2 regions of the Lysinibacillus sp. NPDC097195 genome follow, and region 1 is predicted to be linked to the other one. Evidence: predicted binding sites of a transcription regulator. Region 1 holds the regulator's gene; the other holds the start of a gene.
The links. The regulator LexA, encoded in region 1, represses DNA repair genes until DNA is damaged. The targets are predictions, from matches to a motif close to CGAACATATGTTCG.

Region 1 (17,668 bases):
ATTCACGTTGCTACTTGGCTAGGAGATTTGGAGGTGTTACGTAAATGATTGCCTTTCTTTCAAGAGTATTTACGCTATTTTTTATATTAATTGGAGCGGCATTTGGCCTGCTATATGCTATATGGGGCGAACCAAACGAGAAAGTTTGGCAACCTTTATGGCAACAAAACTATGACAATATCCCATTAGGCGCCATTATTTTAATTAGTCTATTTGCGATTAGTTTTTTTATTGGGAGTTGGATTAGTATGACTGCTCGTGCACGTGAGGCGCAGGCTACCCGCTTTGTAAAAGAATTAATCGAGCCAGATTTCGTGCTACCTAAAAAGCATGCGCTGCCAAAACCATTAAAAAAGGCAATTGTGCAAACGGGCGAGTTAATTGATACACAACGAAAAAGCTTACAGCGACTTTCCAATGAGCGTGCTGAAGCTAACGATAAAGTCATCCAAGAGCGCATCATTGCCGAACGTCAGCGTCTAGCACGTGAGCTCCATGACTCTGTTTCACAGCAATTATTTGCTGCCTCGATGTTACTTTCTGCTTTAACTGAAAGTGATGAAAATGCTAAAAGTTTAAAACAAGTAGAAAAAATCGTCCAACAAGCTCAGTTGGAAATGCGCGCATTACTATTGCATCTACGTCCTGTAGCCTTACACAATAAAACACTCGCACAAGGCTTAGAGGAATTGATTATTGAGCTGCAACAAAAAGTGTATTTTCATATTGAATATGAGCTAGAAGAAATCGCATTAACGAAGGCAGAGGAAGACCATTTGTTCCGCATTGCCCAAGAAGCATTATCGAATACGTTGCGCCATTCAAAAGCAACCGAGGTTGAACTATTACTTGTTGCTAGAGATGATTTAGCGATATTACGTATTCAAGATAATGGCCTTGGCTTTGATGTAGAAGCCGATAAATCGGCATCGTATGGTTTACAAAATATTGCCGAGCGCGCGGTGGAAATTGGTTGTAAGTATAAAATTGTATCTGTACCAGACGAAGGTACGATTGTAGAGGTAAAGGTTCCACTACAGAAGGAGGTTGTTGAAGTTGATTCAAGTATTAATAGTGGATGATCACGAGATGGTACGAATTGGCGTATCTGCCTACCTGTCAGCACAGCCTGATATTACAGTTGTTGGCGAAGCGGAAAATGGAGCGGTGGCTGTTGAACGTGCGCTCGCCCTGCGTCCTGATATTATTTTAATGGACAATGTCATGCCTGTTATGACAGGAGCCGAAGCGACTGCCAAAATATTAGAAGCTTGGCCAGAAGCGAAAATCATGATGGTCACGAGCTTTTTGGATGATGATAAAGTTTATCCTGCCCTAGAGGCTGGTGCCATTAGTTATATTTTAAAAACATCTAACGCCAAACAAATAGCCGATGCTATACGTAAAACAATGGGCGGAGAAACTGTTTTAGAACCAGAAGTCACGTCTAAAATGATGCATCGTATGCGCTATGGTACGAATACACCACTTTACGAGCAATTAACTGAGCGCGAAATGGAAGTGCTATTATTGATGGCAAAAGGCAAGGCAAATCAAGAAATCGCCGATGACTTATTCATTGCCTTAAAAACCGTGAAAACCCATGTCAGCAATATTTTAGCCAAACTAGACGTCCAAGATCGTACCCAAGCGGTAGTCTACGCCTTTCAAAATGGTCTAGCGAAATAACTTTTATTAACGCCTGCAGGTTTGTGGTGTTTCGAGCTCCTTTGGTGGCGATTCACCTGGATTTGATGGCGGTTCGTCGAGGTTTTGTGGCGATTCGCCTCATTCTATCGGCGATTTGTGCACTTTTATCAATTAAGGATAACTGAACATTTGATTCAGCTATCCTTTTTTCATTTGATTTAGAACAATAAATCACGTACAACTTGGGCAATCAATAATAGAAAGATAGCAGGCAATGCGATTTGAAGCCACCTCACTTTAATATATTGCACCATTCTCATTCCTAAATGAGACCCCAAAATCGAGCCAACCGTGACCGGAATAGATGCCCCATTCGACAATGCCATAAAGATAATAAAATACAAAAGCACTCATGCAGCTAGAAAACATCACAAAACGTGTTAATTCAACAGCCTTTAAATAGCTATGTTGCTTCTTTAAAAAATATATATTATTCATCAATGCAGATCCTGGTCCAAAACCACCATCATACATACTAATGAAAAATGGCGTGATGAACGATGGCTCTTTTTCATAATTATCTTCTACATCCATCCCCATTTTTCTATTATTTTTAAGGACCATAAAAAAGGAAAAAGTAAGAATAATACAAGCTATTATATTCATTATTTTTTCAGACAGTCGTGTTGCCAAAAATGCACCTGTTATTCCCCCAAAACATGCCATAATCATAAATGGCAACATTTTTTTAAGGCTACTTTCTTTTTAAATATTAGTGTGAGGACATTGGTAAACGAAGAAATACCTGTGGCGAACTTATTCACTGCCACCGTAGCATGAATAGGTACACCCACTAATAACATTGCTGGTAGTAGGACAAAACCTGCTGCCCCAAACATGACACCAATCATCGCAGCTATTACGCCGATAGAAAATAACATTAATCCATCTACTGAAAACCATTCATTTAAGAAAATAGCCATTCCTCTCACCTCTATTACTAACTTACTGCTATAATTTACATAAAACAAATATATATTTTTTTCATATTCATAAAAATAATTTATAATATGGTGATAATAATGAATTTACATGCACTAAGAATTTTTACAAAAGTTGCAGATTTAGGGAGTATAACGGCTGCAGCTAATGCCTTACTGTTAAGTCAACCTGCTGTGACGATTCAAATTCGCAATTTAGAAAAAGAGTTGGGTTTGAAACTAACGAAAAGTAAAGGACGCGGAATTCAATTAACAGAAGAAGGGCGATTTGTTTATGAACAAGGACTACGCCTATTTCACTTAGAGGGACAAATTGAAGATAAACTTAAATTGTATGTCGCCAAAGAAGAAAAAATTCATATTGCGACCTCTTACATACCGATTAATTATGTCTTGCCTAAATACATCGCAAATTACAAATTAATGTATCCAAATATAGAATTTTTCGTATCACTAGGAAATGTAAAATCGGTTGAAGATAAAATTCGCAAGTACGAAGCGGACTTCGGATTTGTTGTTCAAAGTAATATAGGACACGAAGATCTATATTTCGATAAATTAATGGAGATTGAATTTGCATTTATTGCCCACCCATCACATCCATTAGCTAATCAAAATGTCTCGTTATGTGCGTTATCCAAGGAAGAATTAATTTATCGTGAAAAGGGCAGTTCAACACGAGATTTATTAGAAGCTATTTTTTATTCTCAAAACTCAAAATTGTCCATTGCCTAAGATAGGCTTACAGATGCAAGGTTTATTTGAATCGTTAAAAGCTGTAGAAGCTGGCTATGGTATTGTCCTCGCCCCACTTCTTAGCGTAACAAACAGCATAGAAACGAAGAAATTGGCCCCTATCTTTATAAAAAATGTAGAGATTAAGCAAAGTTTATTTATTTGTACTAGAAAAAGCGAATTGACAAACCCGGTATTTGTAAGTTATTTAAAAGAAAATTTTTTATCGAAATAATAATAGATGCTATTCCGATACATTTTTAGGATCAACCAAAAAGTACACCACTATTTACGTGGTGTACTTTTTGTTTATTTAAAGAGTAACGTTACTTTATTTTGTAATAATTTTATAGTGCTTTCACTTTTATCACTGTTTTTTACATCTTTTTTAATATAATAACCGATAAAATAATCTTTAGCGTGATTTTCAAATGTATTCTCGTAAGTGTGGTTAGGTATTATAAAAGCTGAAATAGCTTTATCAGACTGAACAAATACAATAGGTATAGAAGAATTTAAGTAGAATTGAGTATATTGGTTATCGGAAGCTTCTTGTAAATAATTTTTAGTAATCAAAATCGCATCAAAAGAATTTGTATTATTTAAATCTTGTAAAGTTATTTTTTTGGTATAACATCTTTTAATAATATTATCATACTGAAAAGATGTAGAAAATGTAAAAAGGATTTTCATCTTTTGACACTGTTAAATCCGATTTAGAATCTATTGGTGATGTGTCAGCATTTCTAATTGTTCACGTTCATTAATTTTGATTCTTCGTCACCATTTATCCATCATATTTTATTTATAGTGGATTGTTAGTTATGCATATAAAGTTGATTGAAACTGAGGACGGGCAACTCCTGCTCAGAACGCACACAGCGAAAGACGCAACGGACCGGGCGTAAGCGGGGGTTGCGGCTTACGTGTGTGGCCGCGGAAAGCGCCCGGACGTAGCGGAAATCAACGGTAGGAGACATCTACATTTATTTAAAATGAAAAAAGACTGTAGACAAAATCGAAATTTTTCGAGGTTGTCTACAGTCTGACCGTAGTGCTCCCTTAGAGCATTGCGGTTTTTTTACGAAAGCTAATCTTATAGCGCTTTAACTTTCGCTACAACATTTTCTACAGTGAAACCGTATTTTTCCATAACGATTTCGCCTGGTGCTGAAGCGCCGAACTTGTCGATTGCCAGAACGTCACCTTCAAAGCCAGTGTATTTGTGCCAACCGAATGATGCACCCATCTCAATTGCTAAACGTTTTGTGACAGCTTTTGGAAGAACTGATTCTTTATATGCTGCATCTTGTTTTTCAAAGCGATCCATTGATGGCATTGATACGACTGCTACATCGATATCTTCAGCTTTTAATGCTTTTTGAGCTTCGATTGCAAGTGATACTTCAGAACCAGTTGCAATTAAAATAGCATCTGCCACTTCTTTAGAAGCAGGTGATACCGTATAAGCGCCTTTTGCTACACCTTCACGCACTGTTTCGATTGACGCGTCAAGCACTGGTAAGTTTTGACGAGATAATACTAACACAGTTGGTGTTTTTTCAGACGAAACAGCAAGCTCCCATGCAACTGCTGATTCATTTGCATCTGCTGGACGAACAACAGAAAGATTAGGCATTGCACGTAATGAAGATAAGTGTTCGATTGGTTCATGTGTTGGACCATCTTCCCCTACCGCAATAGAGTCATGTGTGAAGACATATGTCACAGGAAGACCCATTAAAGCAGAAAGACGGATTGCAGGACGAACGTAATCAGAGAATACGAAGAATGTTCCGCCAAAGACATTAACACCGCCATGAAGAGCCATACCGTTCATCGCTGCGCCCATTGCAAATTCACGCACACCGAACCAAATATTGCGACCAGCATAGTCATCCGCTGAGAAGTCGCCTGCACCCTTCATCGTCGTTTTATTTGAGCCTGCAAGGTCAGCTGAACCACCGAAGAATGATGGAGTTTTCTTCGCAATTGCGTTGATTGCATCACCTGAAGATGAACGTGTTGCTACAGATTTACCTGCTTCATATACTGGTAATTCTGCTGCGAAATCTTCTGGCAGCTTACCATTCATTGCATCTTCGAATTGAGCTGCTAATTCAGGGAACTCCGCTTTGTAAGCTTCAAATTTTGCATTCCAAGCTGCTTCAGACTGTGCACCTTGTACTTCAGCTGCTGCATTGAATGTATCATATACTTCAGCAGGAATTTGGAATGGCTCATGTGCCCATTCATATGCTGCTTTTGTTAATACAACCTCGTCAGTACCTAGTGGCGCACCGTGAGAATCTGCTTTACCTGATTTGTTTGGAGAACCGAATCCAATAACTGTTTTCACTTCAATCAGTGTTGGTTTGCCAGTAGATTTTTTAGCTTCTTCGATTGCTTGGTTCACAGCTTCTACATCTGTACCGTCAGCAACTTTTAAATAGTTCCAGCCATATGACTCAAAACGTTTTTGCACGTTTTCAGAGAATGATTTTTCTAAATCACCATCTAAAGAAATATCGTTTGAATCGTATAATACGATTAATTTTTCAAGTTTTAAGTGACCAGCTAATGAAATGGCTTCAGCTGCAACGCCTTCCATTAAGTCGCCGTCGCCGCAAAGCGCAAATGTATAGTGATCGACAATATCATGTCCTGGTTTGTTGTAAGTAGCAGCTAAATGACGCTCTGCCATTGCCATACCAACTGTCATGGCAATCCCTTGACCAAGTGGACCTGTAGTTGCCTCTACCCCAACAGTATGACCGTATTCTGGATGACCTGGAGTTAATGAATCCCATTGACGGAAGTTTTGGATTTCTTCCATTGGTAGGCCGTAACCACCAAGGTGAAGTAGGCTATATAAAAGCATAGAGCCATGACCTGCTGAAAGTACGAAACGATCGCGGTTAAACCACTTTGGATTAGCCGGATTGTGGCGAAGTTGTTTTGTCCAAAGCGTATAAGCCATTGGCGCTGCCCCCATTGGTAAGCCTGGGTGACCTGAATTTGCTTTTTCAATTGCATCGATTGACAATGTTCGGATAGCATTAATCGCTAGTTGATCCGCATGTTGAGTCATTATGTTGTGACATCCTTTCTCGTCCTATATATTGTTCTACTACAGTTTAGTCAACATTGTCCTAGAAAACAATGCTTTTGTTATACTATTTGAGATTTATGACATACTTTATCATCATTCTGTAACTTGCTTTTTAAAATAAAAGTACTGAATGAAGAATGTTATCCAGCTATAACAATTGTATTGCTACACATTTGAGCACTGGATGAAATGTGACATATTAATTTAGAAATTTATTTTTTTTCGCTTGTTTTACCTTTTCAGGTGTAACGTCATTGCCTTCTTCATCGACAACTTTCACATTTTCAATCGTATCGCGCATTGTGGCTCTAAACGTATCTAAATATTCTTTGCGAAGAGAAGTACGCTCTTTCGCCTCTTCTTCCGTTAAATTGCCTGCTTTTGCTTTGGCTGCTAGTTCATTGATTCGCTTAATTTTTTCTTTTGATAACATTGTGACACACCTTTCAATACCTTTATTACTTCAGTATGCAAAGTATAGCATGCTTTCCCTTAAAATGCAGTTATACCAACCCTTAAAAACACTTCTTAGCCATAATTTACATGACTTCCAGATGTTAGTGCTGTATAACTAATAATAACAGAAAGTATTAGGAGGAAATAAGGTGAATATTACAACACAACGACTTTTGATTCGCAAATTTGTGGCCCAAGATTGGCAGGCTGTATATAGCTATATGTCCAATCAAACGGTGATGCACTATATGCCAGAAGGTGTTTATACAGCGCAACAAGTACAAAAATTTATTACAGATAATAGCGGAGAGCAAGCCAAACATTTCGCAATTGTTTTACATGATCAACCCAAAGTCATTGGTCATCTAGTATTCCACCAATACTTTGGCGACCATACATATGAAATTGGCTGGGTGCTAAATCCTGCGTATTTTCAGAAAGGCTATGCATCAGAAGCAGCACATGCCCTATTAGATTACGGCTTCTCTAAAATGAAGCTTCATAGAATTATTGCCACATGCCAACCCGAAAATATTGCCTCCTATCGAGTAATGGAGAAAATAGGCATGCGACGTGAAGGATTTTTTAAAAAGTGTATACCGCATGGAGACGAATGGTGGGATGAATACTACTACGCCATTTTGCAGGAAGAATGGCTAGAAAAAAAGATTAGCAGTGCAAATTAATTGCCTGCTAATCTTTCTTGGTGTTCTTGATAGCGCCTATGGACCGTTGCTTTGCTTACTTCAAAGCCAAGCCCCTTCAGAGTCATCGCAATTTCTTCAAAGGTAAAGCCACGATTGCGCAGCTTAACAATTTCTTCTATCGGCACTTCTTTTCGTTCCTGACCATTCGGATTACCACGATTAGACAAATTATGTTCAGGACGATATCCATTTTCTACTGCACGACGCATACCGCGACGGATTTTCGCATTATGGATTTTACGCTGATATTCTTCAACAATGGCTAATATTTCAAGCAACATTGTATCCATTTCATTTAATTGTACAGGGCCAGCATCTCGCATTGAAAAAACATCTGTTTCTGTTTTTTGCAATAAATGTAGTACAGCCATACGTGCATTACCACGTCCTAAACGTGTTTCATCTTGCACAAATAATGCGTGTATACCATTTTCTTTAATAAAATCTAGCATTTCAAGCAATCCTTCACGCTCTACATCATAGCCGCTATGCTTATCTTGAAAAATACATCTCACATCATAGTTTTGTTCTTTCGCATAGCGTAACAATTCCTCTTGTTGTCGCTCCAACGAAGAACTTTGTGTCTCTTTGTCGGTACTAACACGGCAATAAATTACAGCCGTTTGTTGTTTAGTCATCATTTTTATTTTTCACTTCTCGCAATTTCAATTGAATTGGTGGGTAACTCATTGTCCCCCACTACTGGTATAACAAGTGATTTTCCTGCAACTATTTTCACGCTATGTAATTCGTTCTCGGCTTTCACAAGCTTTATCCAGTCATCCGTACCCATTTTACCACGGTATTGTTCGGCTAACGACCATAAGCTATCGCCATGTTCGATATAAATTTCAGTATAAGTAATGTCTCCGGGATCAGTAATAATAAGATAACCTGCAAATAGTAAAAATGCGCCTAATAAAATTGAAATATGTGTATTTTTTTTAAACCAATTCATTCATCTTTTCCCCTTTTCAGAATGTTTGTTCGGAATGTATGTTCTTATAATAAAACGAACAAATGTTTTTGTCAAACACTTTTCGAACCTATGTTTGCATAAGTGTTCGCATTCTGCTATACTATCAAATAAGAAGAATGATCTAAAAAAAAGAGGTGAGCAATCATGAAAAAAGTTTCGAAAAGACAAGAGGACATACTAGCGTTTATTAAAGAAGAAGTACGCGCAAAAGGGTATCCACCATCTGTACGTGAGATTGGTGAAGCAGTTGGACTTGCATCAAGCTCAACAGTTCATGGCCATTTAGCTCGTTTAGAACAAAAGGGCTATATTCGACGTGACCCTACTAAACCACGAGCTATTGAAATTTTAGAACCTGAAGATTCAATTCAAAAGCAAAGTGTTATCCATGTACCACTTGTAGGAAAAGTAACAGCTGGTTCACCGATTACTGCGATTGAAAATATTGATGAATATTTCCCATTACCTGATATTTACGGCACAAGTGAAGATCAACTTTTCATGTTAGAAATAATGGGTGAATCGATGATTGAGGCAGGTATTTTAGATGGGGATCTCGTTATCGTCAAACAAAAAGCAACTGCTGATAACGGAGATATTGTCGTTGCCATGACGGAAGAAGATGAAGCAACTGTTAAACGCTTCTTCAAGGAGACAAATCATTTCCGCTTACAACCAGAAAACGCTACAATGGAACCAATTATTGTAGACCAAGTTTCAATTTTAGGACAGGTAGTTGGCTTATATCGCCGTGTACATTAATGCATTCTCATACTTATACAAACAACAAAGAGAAGCACTTATCATGCTTCTCTTTTATATTTTAAGCTTGCATTAACGAATGCCTTAAAAAGCTTCTGTGCAGCAATATCCCCTACAATTGCTTGTTCCTCTGGATGCCACTGAACAGCTAGACAAAATGGGAACTCTTCGTGAACGATTCCCTCAATTAAGCCATCACTCGATTTTGCCGCAACCATGAATTTCTCAGCTAACACATTGACCGCTTGATGATGAAAGGAATTCACTGCAATTTTTTCTTCTTCCATAATCGTTTTTAGCAACGTATCGGCTGTTAATTGCACATAATGACTTGCAACACCACGAGCCGCTTGTTGCGTATGTTGTAACAGCCTACTACTATGGTATTCGCTATCAATATCTTGGTATAAAGTTCCCCCGAATGCCACATTGAGCATTTGCATTCCACGACAAATGCCAAAAATGGGCATATGCCTTGAAATAGCGGCCTGTATTAACGCAAGCTCTACCCTATCTCGTTCAGGATGTATCTGTCCTAATTTCGGTAATGGCTCTGCCCCAAATTCAAATGGATGAACATCATGTCCACCAGATAATAATAAGCCGTCCGTCAGCGATAAAACTTGGGCTGCATCTTCCTCTATCCCTAATGGAATAATTAGCGGAATACCACCAGCTTCAATGATACTTTTGCTGTAGGCTACATTTAATCTTGACGATAAATCATCTTCTGCAAACGCTGTTATACCAATAATCGGTTTCATTCCTATACCCCCTTACCAAAATCCTACATACCAATCTATTAAGACATCGCCATAGAAATACACTACTACCGCTGCTAACGCAATCGATGGTCCAAATGGAATCGGCGTTTTCCGACCTTGTTGCCGTACTTTCAGCACAATTATGCCAACTATCATACCTATTACCGCTGCTATAAAAAGGGTCAATAACGTATTAATCGTGCCAAGCACAAGACCAATTAAAAAGAATAATTTAATATCGCCACCACCCATTCCACCTCGTGATACGACAGCGATACCATATAATATGCTAAAGCCGACGACAGCACCAACGATACTATCCCACCAAGGGGTTAAGGGCGACAACACCCGTCCTAATGCTAATAGTGGAAAAAAGAACAACAGCACTTTATCTGGAATTAGCATATAGGCAAAATCTGAAACCACGATGATTATTAATAAAGAAATGAATAATAGTGCGACGACAAACTCTTGGCTAAAGCCGAATTGCCAATAGGCAAAGGCGAATAATCCCCCTGTTAATAGCTCCATTAGCGGATAAATCCAGGAAATTTTTTGCTCACAACCTCGACATTTTCCACCTAAAAACAAATAAGACAGCACCGGCACTAAATCTATTGCCGTTAATTGCCTCTGACAAGTCGTACAGTGCGAAGGAGGTGAAACAATCGACTCCTTCTTCGGCACACGTAAACCGACAACATTATAAAACGATCCAAACACAAGCCCAAAGACGAAAATTAGTATTGTATAAGCCATATCCATTTTTATTGCCTCCTAAACCAACAAGCGCCCATACATTGGAGTATGCGCGCCTTCTTCATTGTTCTCCTTCATAATAGAAGGTTGTGACCTGGATGGTAGCCTTGATGGTTACATCTGCCTCTGCGTTCAACAAATCTTGTTCACCTGGGATGGTTAAATTGATCATATCGATCTTCATGACACGCTCTAATTGCTCTATTTCCTGCAAAAATTGCTCAAGTGTTTTAAAATTCAAGGCTACAACATTGACGCTAAAGGTCACTAACTTTAAATTATCAGGTAAACTGTCCTTCACAATGCTCGAAACTGGTATAGTTTCTTCCGTATCTATGTTGTCTCCATTGACTTCTGCCTCTGCTTTTTCGAGCTCATTAGGATTACTAACTTCAGATTGGGCAACAGCAGTATCATAATTATTAAAATTCAGTGACTCGACACGAGTGCCTGTCACTTCTTCGATTTCTACCACATCTAAAATTATTTTTTCTATAGCCCTTGTTCCCGGTACCTTTTGACGCATGATTAAACTATCCATCGTAAGCTCACTTTGCCTTTCCTCTAAGGCAATAAGTTCTTTTTTCATGTCGCTCATTTGCTGTTGCACTTGCTCAACATGATTTGTTTTTGCTATTACCTCATCATGTTTTGGTTGCAATACATAATAATAAAGTGCAAATAATAGCGCCGCAATGAATGCGATTAACAATAGGATGGATGAATTTTTATGACTAGTAAGCTTATTCATGAAGGTCGACCTCCAGCTAAGTACATAAAATCAATGGTCGCTGTAATGGAAACTGAATAACGTGGTACTTCTGTAAACTTTTGCTCAGGTGTTAGCTCTTTTTGCTCCCCAACTTGTACTTCAAAATTGGCAATAGAACTGATTTGCGTATCTTTAAAATAATGACTTACCAAGAGTCGTTCTACATATGTTGCAATATCAGGCATTGATTCAAAATCTACTAAAATATTGATTGTATCTTGGCCAAATACATAACTACGTAAATAAGCATGAGCAGGTAATAACTGACGTGTTTCATCAATCAATGGTGTGACAGGGTATGCAATACTTTGAACATATTGCACGGACTGTTGCAAATTCCCCTTGTTAGATAGCTGTTGTTCATTTAACGTTTGTTGTAATTGATCACGCTCTGTAGTCAACGTTTGTTCTTCTAACTGTAATCTTTTGATATCACTCGTAGCAGTAAAATATAACAACAAAAAATAGGCGAGGATCAAACCTACTATGACTATAAGCACGCCATAAAATAACTTTGGGCTAGCAGTTCTTTTTTCAAGCTGTGGCAAGAGGTTAATATCTGGAACCATTAGTGAACCTCCTTTAAAGCTAACCCTAATAAAGTAGCAAATTCCCGTTTAAATCCTGGGAAATACTGCTCTACCATTTCTCCATGGACGATTGTTAGCGGTACCCCTAAATTAGTATCTAACAAACTGCTGATTACTTTTAATTGCGGATTATCGCCGAGGACAATTATTTCATCAACGGCTTTTTCCCCTTTATGTAAAGAAAATTTAAAGAAATTCATCATACGATCTATTTCCAGTACTTGATCCATGACGACTAGACGATAATCATCAAGCTCACCTTCATTACTAAACTGATAGCTAAACTCATCTTCCTTTTTCACTTGCCATTGGCTTAAATCTGTTTCTATCGATTGATAGCGCAAAAATTCCAACTGCCCTTGCGAGAAAATACTGATAGACAGTTCATTAATAGACCAATCCGCAATTAAATAAGTACGCTCACCCGTTAATATGGTTAAATGCTCTAATAATCGAATATTGCACAACGCGCGAATATCTGCTGCTTGTGGTTCTAACGAAACATCTAAAAACATACCCACCATTTTATTTATCTCTTCTGATGGTGCCGCAAATAACATTGCCTTGCCATCGTCGGGTTTAGGGTCGTATACATCAATTAAAGGATCTTGGAAGGGTAAATGGATAGAATGACCAAGCTCCATCTCTGCATAGCCTCTCAGTTCATGTGGTGCAACGTCGTTTGCATGCTCAAAACTCTTTAGCAAAACATTTGTATCTGGTACAAACATACGCACTGCTTGTTTTTTCCCACTCCATTTCACTACTTGTTCTTGAATAATTTTAAATAACGCTACTTCATCCTCAATCATTGCATTTTCTACAATACCTGGAGCTAAAGGTAGCTCATAGCCCTGCCATTGATTAGGCTCTGGTCCTTTCGCCACAATCGCACGCAACACATAATCTTTTAATTCGATTGAAACATGCGATTTCCTCTTTCTTTTAAACATGTGAAAAGACCTCCTTTTGCTACGATGCATACATGATGTTATTAGTTATTAGTTATCCAGTTCCCATCCTAAGGAATAGAAACATTAGGATGGGTTGGGAGGACTAATTAATTTTCTTTATTACCATCTGGTGGCGTATCGGTTTTAGGTCCTCCACCGGCTTTTTTCAATTTTTCATTAATTGCTTTTTCTTTTGCAGGATTGCCAACACTATATTCCGTTAATTGAATATTCTCTAAGTTTTTAAAGGTAATTTCCCAATCTTCATTTGTTTTAGCAAAGGTTACTGTAACATCACTAACATCAATTCCATCTACATATGGTTTTAATACATCACCACTACAACTTACAGTATCTCCTGTATTACCACTACATGCACCATCAACATAAGCAATTTTCGCACCCGCTAGGATATTAGATGCCTCTGCTAAAATAGCTCGATCCTTTGATTTATTAATGATATTTCCAATTGAAGGAATGGCAATTGCAGCTACGATTGCTAAGATCACAATAACCGCCAGTAACTCGATTAATGTTAAACCTTTTTCGTTTTTTACTAGTTTCTTATTTAATAGTTTTTTGAACATGGTTGGTTCCTCCTAGTTTCTTTTATTTGAAGTGTGAGTGGACACGGTCTTCCTTCGCGAAAAGACATTTTAATATTCTACATATTTTCATATAACTGGAACATTGGCATAAAGATAGCCGCTACAATAACGCCTACTACTAATGCAAGTACAAGGATCATAACTGGTTCGACCAAAGATTTTAATGTATCAACAGCTCGGTCTACTTCATCCTCGTAAAAATCAGCGATCTTTTCGAGCATATAATCAAGCGAGCCCGTTCGTTCACCAATAGATGTCATCTGTGTCACTAAAGGCGGGAATAGCCAGCTTTTCTCAAGCGGCTCTGATAAAGTACCACCTTTTTCTAAATTATCATGTGCTTCATGTACAACCTTGCCAATAACGGGATTACCCGCAACTTTTTCAACAATCGTCAATGCCTGTAAAATGGGCACTGAACTGCTAAATAATGAAGCTAATGTTCTCGTCATCCGAGCGATAACATTCTTTTGTAGAAGTTGTCCGAACACGGGCATACGTAATAACATAACATTGAGTAAATAATGAAAATCCTTATTGTTTTTATAAAAATAATTAAAGCCCACTACTAATATCACGAGAAACAATATAACGATATACCAATAGTGAATAAGCCAGTCACTTATCCCGACAACTATGAGCGTAATAAGTGGCAATTGTAAATCCATATCTTTAAAAGTTGCCATAAATGTCGGCACAATAAATACCATTAAAAACATCCCTACAGCCATAGTTAGAACCATTAAAACGGCAGGATAAGTCATAGCAGACTGCACTTTTTTCTTAATGTTATATTGCTTTTCTAGCGTGCCAGCTAAGCGCTCCAATGTGTCATCAATATTCCCGGTCGCTTCCCCTGCACGCATCATATTAATAAACAACACCGGAAATACTTTAGGATGTTTTGCTGCAGCATTTGAAAATGATGTACCACTTCGAAGATCCTCTTCCACTTGCATCAATGCACGTTTTAATGTTTTATTTCGTGTTTGTTCTCCTAAAATATGCGTTGCCTCAACTACAGACACACCTGCGCGAATTAGCGTCGCGTACTGCCTACAATAGATAACAAAATCCTGATGTTTAACCTTTGTACTTAGGGCTATATTTTTATGCAGAATACTATTTGACTCTTGCATATCACGTGCATTAATACCTTGTTGACGCAGTTTATCTATTGCTACTTTTCTATTTGGCGCTTCGATTATGCCTTTTTTATGAGCCCCTGTTTTCGTGCGACCACTATAACGAAATACCGTCAAAGATAATCACCAGCGTTCATATATGGTCTCGCCTCTTCCAATGAAATTTTTCCTACTGCGATTAGCTGTTGCATCGAAGATTCTAATGTGTGCATACCAAGGGCTTTACTTGTTTGCATCACACTAGGTATTTGATAAATTTTCTCATTACGGATTAGGTTGGCAATCGCTGGTGCTTGAACGAGAATTTCAGTCGCAGCAATACGTCCTTTTGCATCTTTGCGAACAAACAAGCGTTGAGAAATAATGCCTTGTAAGACATTTGCCAATTGCACTCGAATTTGATTTTGTTGATGTGGTGGAAATACATCAATAATGCGGTCAATTGTTGTCGGCGCACTACTTGTATGTAAAGTAGCCATAACGAGATGTCCTGTTTCAGCCGCTGTTATGGCCGTCGAGATTGTTTCGTAGTCTCTCATTTCACCTACTAGAATAATATCTGGATCCTGTCGTAATGAAGCGCGCAAACCATTAGCAAAACTTATTGTGTCGACACCAACTTCTCGCTGGTTAATGACCGATTTTTTATGTGTATGCAAATATTCGATTGGATCTTCTAACGTAATAATATGCTTGGAGCTTGTCTCATTTATATGATCAATCATTGCTGCTAACGTAGTTGATTTACCTGAGCCTGTAGGTCCTGTCACTAAAATTAACCCTTGTGGTTTTTCAGCAAGTTGATACAAAACTTGCGGCATATTCAGTGCCTCAATGGAAGGGATTTTTGCCTCGATTAAGCGCGCTGCAATCGTGACTTCATTTCGCTGATGATACGCATTCACCCTGAATCGACATTTCCCGGGCAATGAAAAATTAAAATCGGTTTCCCCTTTCTCTTCAAACTCTTGTTGTTTATAAGGTGGGAGAATAGCTTGCACCATTTCCAGTAAGTCCTCTGTTTCTAAAGGTACCGTGCCATATCGTTCAAGTTTGCCATGAATACGATATACAGGTGGAATACCTTTTGTTAGATGTAAATCTGACGCTTTTTCTTCAAATGAACGTGATAAAAGTTCAATAATTGAGTATGCTTTCATGTTTCACCTCTTAGTCTGCGCTAGCAACGCGTAAAATTTCTGTTGTGGTTGTTTTCCCAGCTACGACCTTTAATAGACCGTCGATTAACAATGTATGATAGCCGTTCTCCTTCATGTACTCTCGTATCACAATGTCTCCTTTGCGACTTAAAATCATTTCTTTTACTGTACGATTAACAGGTAAAATTTCATGGATGGCCATCCGTCCACGGTAGCCTGTGTGATTGCAAGCAGGACAACCACGACCTTTTTGACCATGCGTTATACCTTCAATACCATTGACCTCAAGAATTTCAAGTTCACGTGTAGTGAAAGGATACATTTCTGCACAATCCCGACATACTTTCCGCACTAATCGCTGAGCCATCACACCTATCAGTGATGATGACAACAGGAACGGCTCAATCCCCATATCATGTAAACGCGATATAGATTCTACAGCACTATTGGTATGCAATGTACTTAACACTAAGTGGCCAGTTAAGGAAGCACGTATAGCAATCTGAGCTGTTTCAAAATCTCGTATTTCACCTACCATGACAATATCCGGGTCTTGCCTTAAAATCGAACGCAAACCTGTAGCAAATGATAATCCAACTTCTTCTTTTACTTGAATTTGATTTACCCCATCTAGTTGATACTCAACTGGATCTTCTACGGTAATAATATTGACTCCATCTTCATTTAAATGATTTAAAGCTGCATATAAAGTGGAAGATTTCCCTGATCCTGTTGGCCCTGTTATAAGCATAATGCCATTCGGATGTGCAATCATTTTACGAAAATGCTGCTCATTACTTTCACTAAAGCCTAATTTATCAATTGCATTTGTAGCATTTGTTAAATCTAAAATACGCATCACTACTTTTTCACCGTAAACCGTTGGTAAAGTCGATAATCGAATATCAACCGGTCTAAAATTAACATTTGTTTTAATACGACCATCTTGTGGAATACGGTTTTCCGTAATATTCAAATTGCCCATAATCTTAATACGGGCGAGTACAACATTTTGCATATGCTTTGGTAATGAGCGTTCAGTTCTGAGCACACCATCTACACGGTAACGAACTCGTAGTTCCGTTTCCTGAGGGTCAAAATGAATATCACTTGCACGCTGAGCGACTCCATTTGCAATAATCTGATTGACCAAACGCACAATCGGAGAATCCTCATTCTCCACTTCTTCCTGCATTTCTGTAGCTGTTGCCCCTAAATCTTGCAAGGCCGCTTCCATCGATTCCTGTAAATCATAATATTTTGTTATCGTCCGGTATAAGTCGTCCTTCGCCGCGATACTCGTTTCAATTTGACAGCCCGTCGTCATACGTACTTCTTCAATAGCAAAATAATCCATCGGGTCTGCCATGGCGATAAATAATTTGTTTTTGTCCTTACGAATCGGCATGATATTGATACGCTTTGCAAGTTCAGCAGGAATTAATTGAAGCAACTCAGGGCTAATCGAAAATTGGTTCAAGCTAATATGTGGTATGCCGAGCTGAAATTCAAGTA
Region 2 (4,840 bases), 1.8 Mb from region 1:
TCTTTTCTATCAGAGATAAAAAATGTTCTCGGCATTGTCCCTGAAGAAAAGGAAGAAGTAACTGATAAACGACAAATCGTTCGAGTAATGAAGCCAATTAAGATGAACATTGAAATTCTAAACGGCAAAGAGCAGTTAAAGGAACAAGGAAACAGTTTCAAACTTACTCAAACAAAGCCTGGTATTGTAGGGATTTCAGTCAATTATAATGAAGCTGAGACATTTCAGTTAATTAAATGGGACCGTGTCGAAAATATTCAGAAGAGTGCTCTTGATATAGCTGGTTGGAGTATGATTGGCAGTACTTTCGGTAATGCAGGGGCTATTGCTGGGGCTATGGGAGCTAATGTAGGTAAAGATAAATCAGTAGCGACTCTGTTTTTAAAGCGAGATAACGGTGAAAAAGTTCCTTTAGTAATAAAATGTGATAAGAAAGATCTTGAAAAACTTTCATTATTAATTGTTGCCGAAGAGGAAGAAAAAGTTCAAGCAGCCGTTACTCCTCCTAGTACATCAACAATACCTACTGATGAATTAATTAAATTAAAAGAACTATTAGATGCTGGCATTCTTACACAAGATGAGTTTGATGCCAAGAAAAAACAATTGTTGGGAATTTAAGTCACTCAATCGAGTGACTTTTTAATGTTTTTCATGATTTTTCTAGTTTATCAGTACGTTACTTCCCTTAACACATATATGAATTATCCCATTTCCTTTCACAAACACTCGTACATTTTCATTTGTTTCTTTTAATATGTGTTTAATTGCATAAACAATTTCCCAATCTTGAATATGTTCATAACCTTTAGCGTGAGATAAACTAGCGTGGTTTGTTGTATCATTTTTACTATGAATAATTATAGTATCTTTACACTCGTATATTTTTATAATTACATCATTAGGCATGTTTCGAGTCATTACTTGTAATGCATCTGTTTTTTTCTTTGTTACATCTTTAAATGTTTTAGTTAGATATTTTACAGTCATATTCTCTCTCTCCCTAAGTATCTAAATATTAATGCTTCCACATTTGTTTTTAGAGCTTGTTTAGCATATCTCAGTACTACATCTTCTCCAGGCGTTTTAATAACAACGTCACTAAAGTATTGGTCTATATTAATCCACTTCACTACTTCGATTTTTTGTTTAGCTAACATTCGCTTTTGGTTGAAAAAATCGCTTCTTATATCTTTCAATAGGTCGTCCACTATTCTGATATATACCTCTGACATTTTTAGATTTCCTAGTTTATCATAATCATTCTGCAAAGATTTTACGGCCATATCCAAAAGAATAAATTGATGTACATTTCTGCGCTCATCAGGCTTAATCATCAAAGTCTACCAATGACGCTTTTTGTATCATATCAAAGGTAATATGCTTGATTGACAAGTCTGTATCTAAAAGTAACTCCTTTTTATAAATATCTGTCCCAGTAATCATTCCAATTTCATCAAATATTTTTTGATTTTTCCAAAGTGTGAGCTTAATTAGCTTTTGCATTTTGAAAGCTTGCTGAATTGTTTGTTCTATCTCATCAAGCTCCCATTCAGTCAACTCGCGTTTTTTATCGTAAAACTGTTTTCTTTTCCACTCCTTTAACTGAACCAAGTGTTCAGGTAGCATCAATGATGTCCATTTCATATTTCCGCGGTCATTTATCATTACAATCACTCTCCACAATTATTCAACGTCAGATACTTTTAAAATGTCTAAAAAATGTATCTTATGGATGCCCATATATCTGTCTTTTATGTGGATTAATTTAGTGTTTGCATCCATTTTTACGACCGTACCTTCCAATAGCTCATCATGTTTATAAATTATGTATGTATAAATTTTATTTTCTTGCATTGATTCTGATAATACATAGGCTATTTCTTCAAGGTCAAATTCATCTCGTGCTAAATGCTTTGGTTCTTTTACTAGCCTAGATTGAGCTCTTTGTTCTTCTAATTTCTTCATCTTTGAATTTTTTGTTGGTTTTGTAACTGCTGCCGACACTGTAAACTCTCCTCACATAAGAACATTTGTTTGTTTTTAATTCATTATAGAACATTAGTTTTTATTTTAGCAATAAAAAACCAAGAAAGTTATTTACCCTTCTTGGTTTTTACTAAAGTTAGTTTTATTTACTAAATAATTTTAAGATTAATTGCTCTAAAATATCTGTTAACAATATTTCGCTTTTTACCTTTTCTTGAGAATAATTAATTCTCAAAGCTTTGTAAATCACTTTCATTATTTCTTTATCATTAAAGAAATTAAGACCGTATTTAGAAGAAGCTTCTTCTATTTTTTTTATCATGTATTCTTTGTATTCGTCATCTATAAACTCGTCAGTTATATTTATTTCTGTCCCTATTTCGTTTCGATCTTTAGCATACCATAATTTTTCTTTTATTGAATACATATGTTGTGCATATAATAATATGAATGCTTTTTTTATACAATAATCATATGTTTCTTCATTGATTTTGCTTGAATATACAATATTTTCTGAGACACCTTCAATTTTTTCGCCAGCTTCTAATATTGTAGTAAATAAAAATTTATTTTTCTTCAAACGTATTAAACCCATATTGATTTCCTTACCAGTATTATTTGTAATTAAATACTTGACCAAAAAACCAGTAATTTGGTAATTAGAGATTTCAATACTTTTAACTAAATTTTGTATCAATATAGTTAATAATGATTTCTTATTGAATTTTTTCACTACATTAAAATCATATACCACATTTGTTATGTTTTTTAGTTGATTATTACTAACTAATTTCATTAATAAATTTCTATAAGCTGTCAATGTTTGTTCTTCTGGAACTTCTTTCAATCCATCTAAAAAGATTTTTATTTGTTTCTCTTCTTTAGTATCCAGTATATCCAACAAGTCATTTAAACTTATTCTAAATATTTTAGTTAAAGTTTCATCAGTCTCTATATACATATTAAAATAGAGTTCAACTGCTTTTGTTGCTTTGTTATATTGTTGATTTTTAAATAAAGAACTAATAAGTGCCAAATTACTTCTTATTGCAGATTGATATAATTTAATAAATTCTTTTTCTTCATTTTTCAAAAGTTCAGTTGAGACATGAATAACAATTCCTTCTGAAGTCTCCTTGAAAGGATTTTTGAACTTATTAAACACTTCTTTAAATTCATTAATATTCTCTTCAAACTCTTTATTCATATTATTGTCTGCTACAAATTTAAGATTTTGAAATACACTTTCTATACTAAAGTGAAATATCCTATATCTGTCTTTTATAAGAAGTTTAAAGAGTTTAAACCTATTCATATTAATTAAAGAGTCACATAAAATATTCGAATGTTTAACAGAATCTACAAGCATACTGTCTAAACTCATTGTTCTAAATAAATATTTAACAAGTACAATTATATAATATATTAAGAAAATTAATGACAAAAATAATGTTATTACTCTTAGTAATAATAATTTTGTTATATCCAAAGTATGCTTAATATCATTATCCAAAAACCAATTATAAGCACCGTTAACTAAGCTTCCGAAGATAATATTAAAAATCATTAACTTTATTACCCTTAATAAAAGTTTATTTTTAAATTTATCAGTAGATGCAGATGGAGAAACACTTTTTTGCTCACGATAAGTAAATACATAAATAGCAGATAATAAGGAGATGATTATTGTTAGGGAACTTATAATAGTGAAGATCATATTTTTTACAATATGATCATCTATATGGTTAAACCCAAAAAAACTCTTTAAAACAATTGAATTTCCTATTAGCCAATTAGGTACTTTTATTTGAGAAACAAAATAATACAAAACAAATGTAATCATAATAATTGGTATAAAAGTAAAAACAACAGACAAGAAATCATTTTTTTTAGATTTATCGACTTTATATTTTACCCAATCTATTAACGTTCTAATAAAATAATATATGTATTTAGCCTTATTGGCCCACCAATCCCATTTTTGTATACGAGCCACCTCTTTTTATATAAATTAAATAAAAAGAGCGACATAATCGCTCTTTTATGCTTCTGTATATTCGTACTGATCTCTGAAGTATTCACTAATCAGTTTGATGCTGATAACATCATCTTTATCAGTGAATAACCAAGGATCTTCTTGATGAGTTAGTTCCTCCAAAGTCTTTCCGTCTAATTCTCCAAATTCATGCCATGCGTCTTCAATAGCTTCGATTTCCTTGCTATTTAACTTACCTTCAACATCAAATGGCTCGCTAGGAATCGTGTGATACCTATATTTTCTATACATATCATAAATCTCATAGTTGACTGGTCCATGATCCCAAGCCAATAAATCTTCTTCAAACAACGGCTTTTTATTATCCATTAAAAAGAACCCTTGTGCGTAATATAAAAGCTTTTGCAATTTCAACGGAGTAATAGCATACGGAGAACTTTCTTTGCTCAGGCTAATAAAGTATTTTGCTACATCTTTTACATTTGCCATACCTATCCCCTCCTAATGACTTAAGTATAATTCAAAAATAAACAATTGTGAAACATTTATTTTTTTCGAACAATTCAATCAAATCAGCATATGTAGTTTTGCGCGATATTATTTTCACTTATTTGTTTCCTAATGGCTCAGAAAATATACATAAAATTTAATTGCTTCGTATTCAATGTCAGCAAAACCTTGCATACTTAGAAAAGCCCTAGATTAGGGTAACGTGAAGCCTGGCTTGCTTTCAACTCATTCAAATAAAAATTATAGTGACATAACTTGGGTATTTTGTTATAGTTTAATAGAACAATTTAATCATTATATGATAAGGAGAATTTTACTATGAAACAAATCAGTTTTTCAATCAGT

Region 2: a site for LexA is predicted at 2,027-2,040, ahead of ACIQXI_RS00825 (YolD-like family protein). Genes of this name have one in related genera too.

What each region holds. Positions count from the first base shown of each region.
Region 1 covers NZ_JBIWDP010000001.1:1,979,071-1,996,738, forward strand. The annotation lists gene liaF (cell wall-active antibiotics response protein LiaF) at 1-48, shown strand, start outside; gene ACIQXI_RS10260 (sensor histidine kinase) at 45-1,082, shown strand; gene ACIQXI_RS10265 (response regulator transcription factor) at 1,057-1,689, shown strand; gene ACIQXI_RS10270 (TSUP family transporter) at 1,948-2,394, opposite strand; gene ACIQXI_RS10275 (sulfite exporter TauE/SafE family protein) at 2,379-2,633, opposite strand; gene ACIQXI_RS10280 (LysR family transcriptional regulator) at 2,733-3,386, shown strand; gene ACIQXI_RS10285 (hypothetical protein) at 3,400-3,621, shown strand; gene ACIQXI_RS10290 (hypothetical protein) at 3,696-4,079, opposite strand; gene tkt (transketolase) at 4,483-6,477, opposite strand; gene ACIQXI_RS10300 (DUF896 domain-containing protein) at 6,698-6,931, opposite strand; gene ACIQXI_RS10305 (GNAT family N-acetyltransferase) at 7,104-7,640, shown strand; gene ACIQXI_RS10310 (YneB family resolvase-like protein) at 7,637-8,302, opposite strand; gene yneA (cell division suppressor protein YneA) at 8,305-8,619, opposite strand; gene lexA (transcriptional repressor LexA) at 8,785-9,402, shown strand; gene ACIQXI_RS10325 (gamma-glutamyl-gamma-aminobutyrate hydrolase family protein) at 9,444-10,166, opposite strand; gene ACIQXI_RS10330 (prepilin peptidase) at 10,179-10,931, opposite strand; gene ACIQXI_RS10335 (hypothetical protein) at 10,987-11,676, opposite strand; gene ACIQXI_RS10340 (PilN domain-containing protein) at 11,673-12,266, opposite strand; gene pilM (type IV pilus biogenesis protein PilM) at 12,266-13,240, opposite strand; gene ACIQXI_RS10350 (prepilin-type N-terminal cleavage/methylation domain-containing protein) at 13,348-13,827, opposite strand; gene ACIQXI_RS10355 (type II secretion system F family protein) at 13,905-15,110, opposite strand; gene ACIQXI_RS10360 (type IV pilus twitching motility protein PilT) at 15,107-16,153, opposite strand; gene ACIQXI_RS10365 (GspE/PulE family protein) at 16,164-17,668, opposite strand, start outside.
Region 2 covers NZ_JBIWDP010000001.1:158,046-162,885, reverse strand. The annotation lists gene ACIQXI_RS00845 (SHOCT domain-containing protein) at 1-621, shown strand, start outside; gene ACIQXI_RS00840 (hypothetical protein) at 664-990, opposite strand; gene ACIQXI_RS00835 (YhjD family protein) at 987-1,337, opposite strand; gene ACIQXI_RS00830 (YolD-like family protein) at 1,330-1,668, opposite strand; gene ACIQXI_RS00825 (YolD-like family protein) at 1,687-2,007, opposite strand; gene ACIQXI_RS00820 (hypothetical protein) at 2,132-3,985, opposite strand; gene ACIQXI_RS00815 (Panacea domain-containing protein) at 4,031-4,474, opposite strand; gene ACIQXI_RS00810 (hypothetical protein) at 4,814-4,840, shown strand, end outside.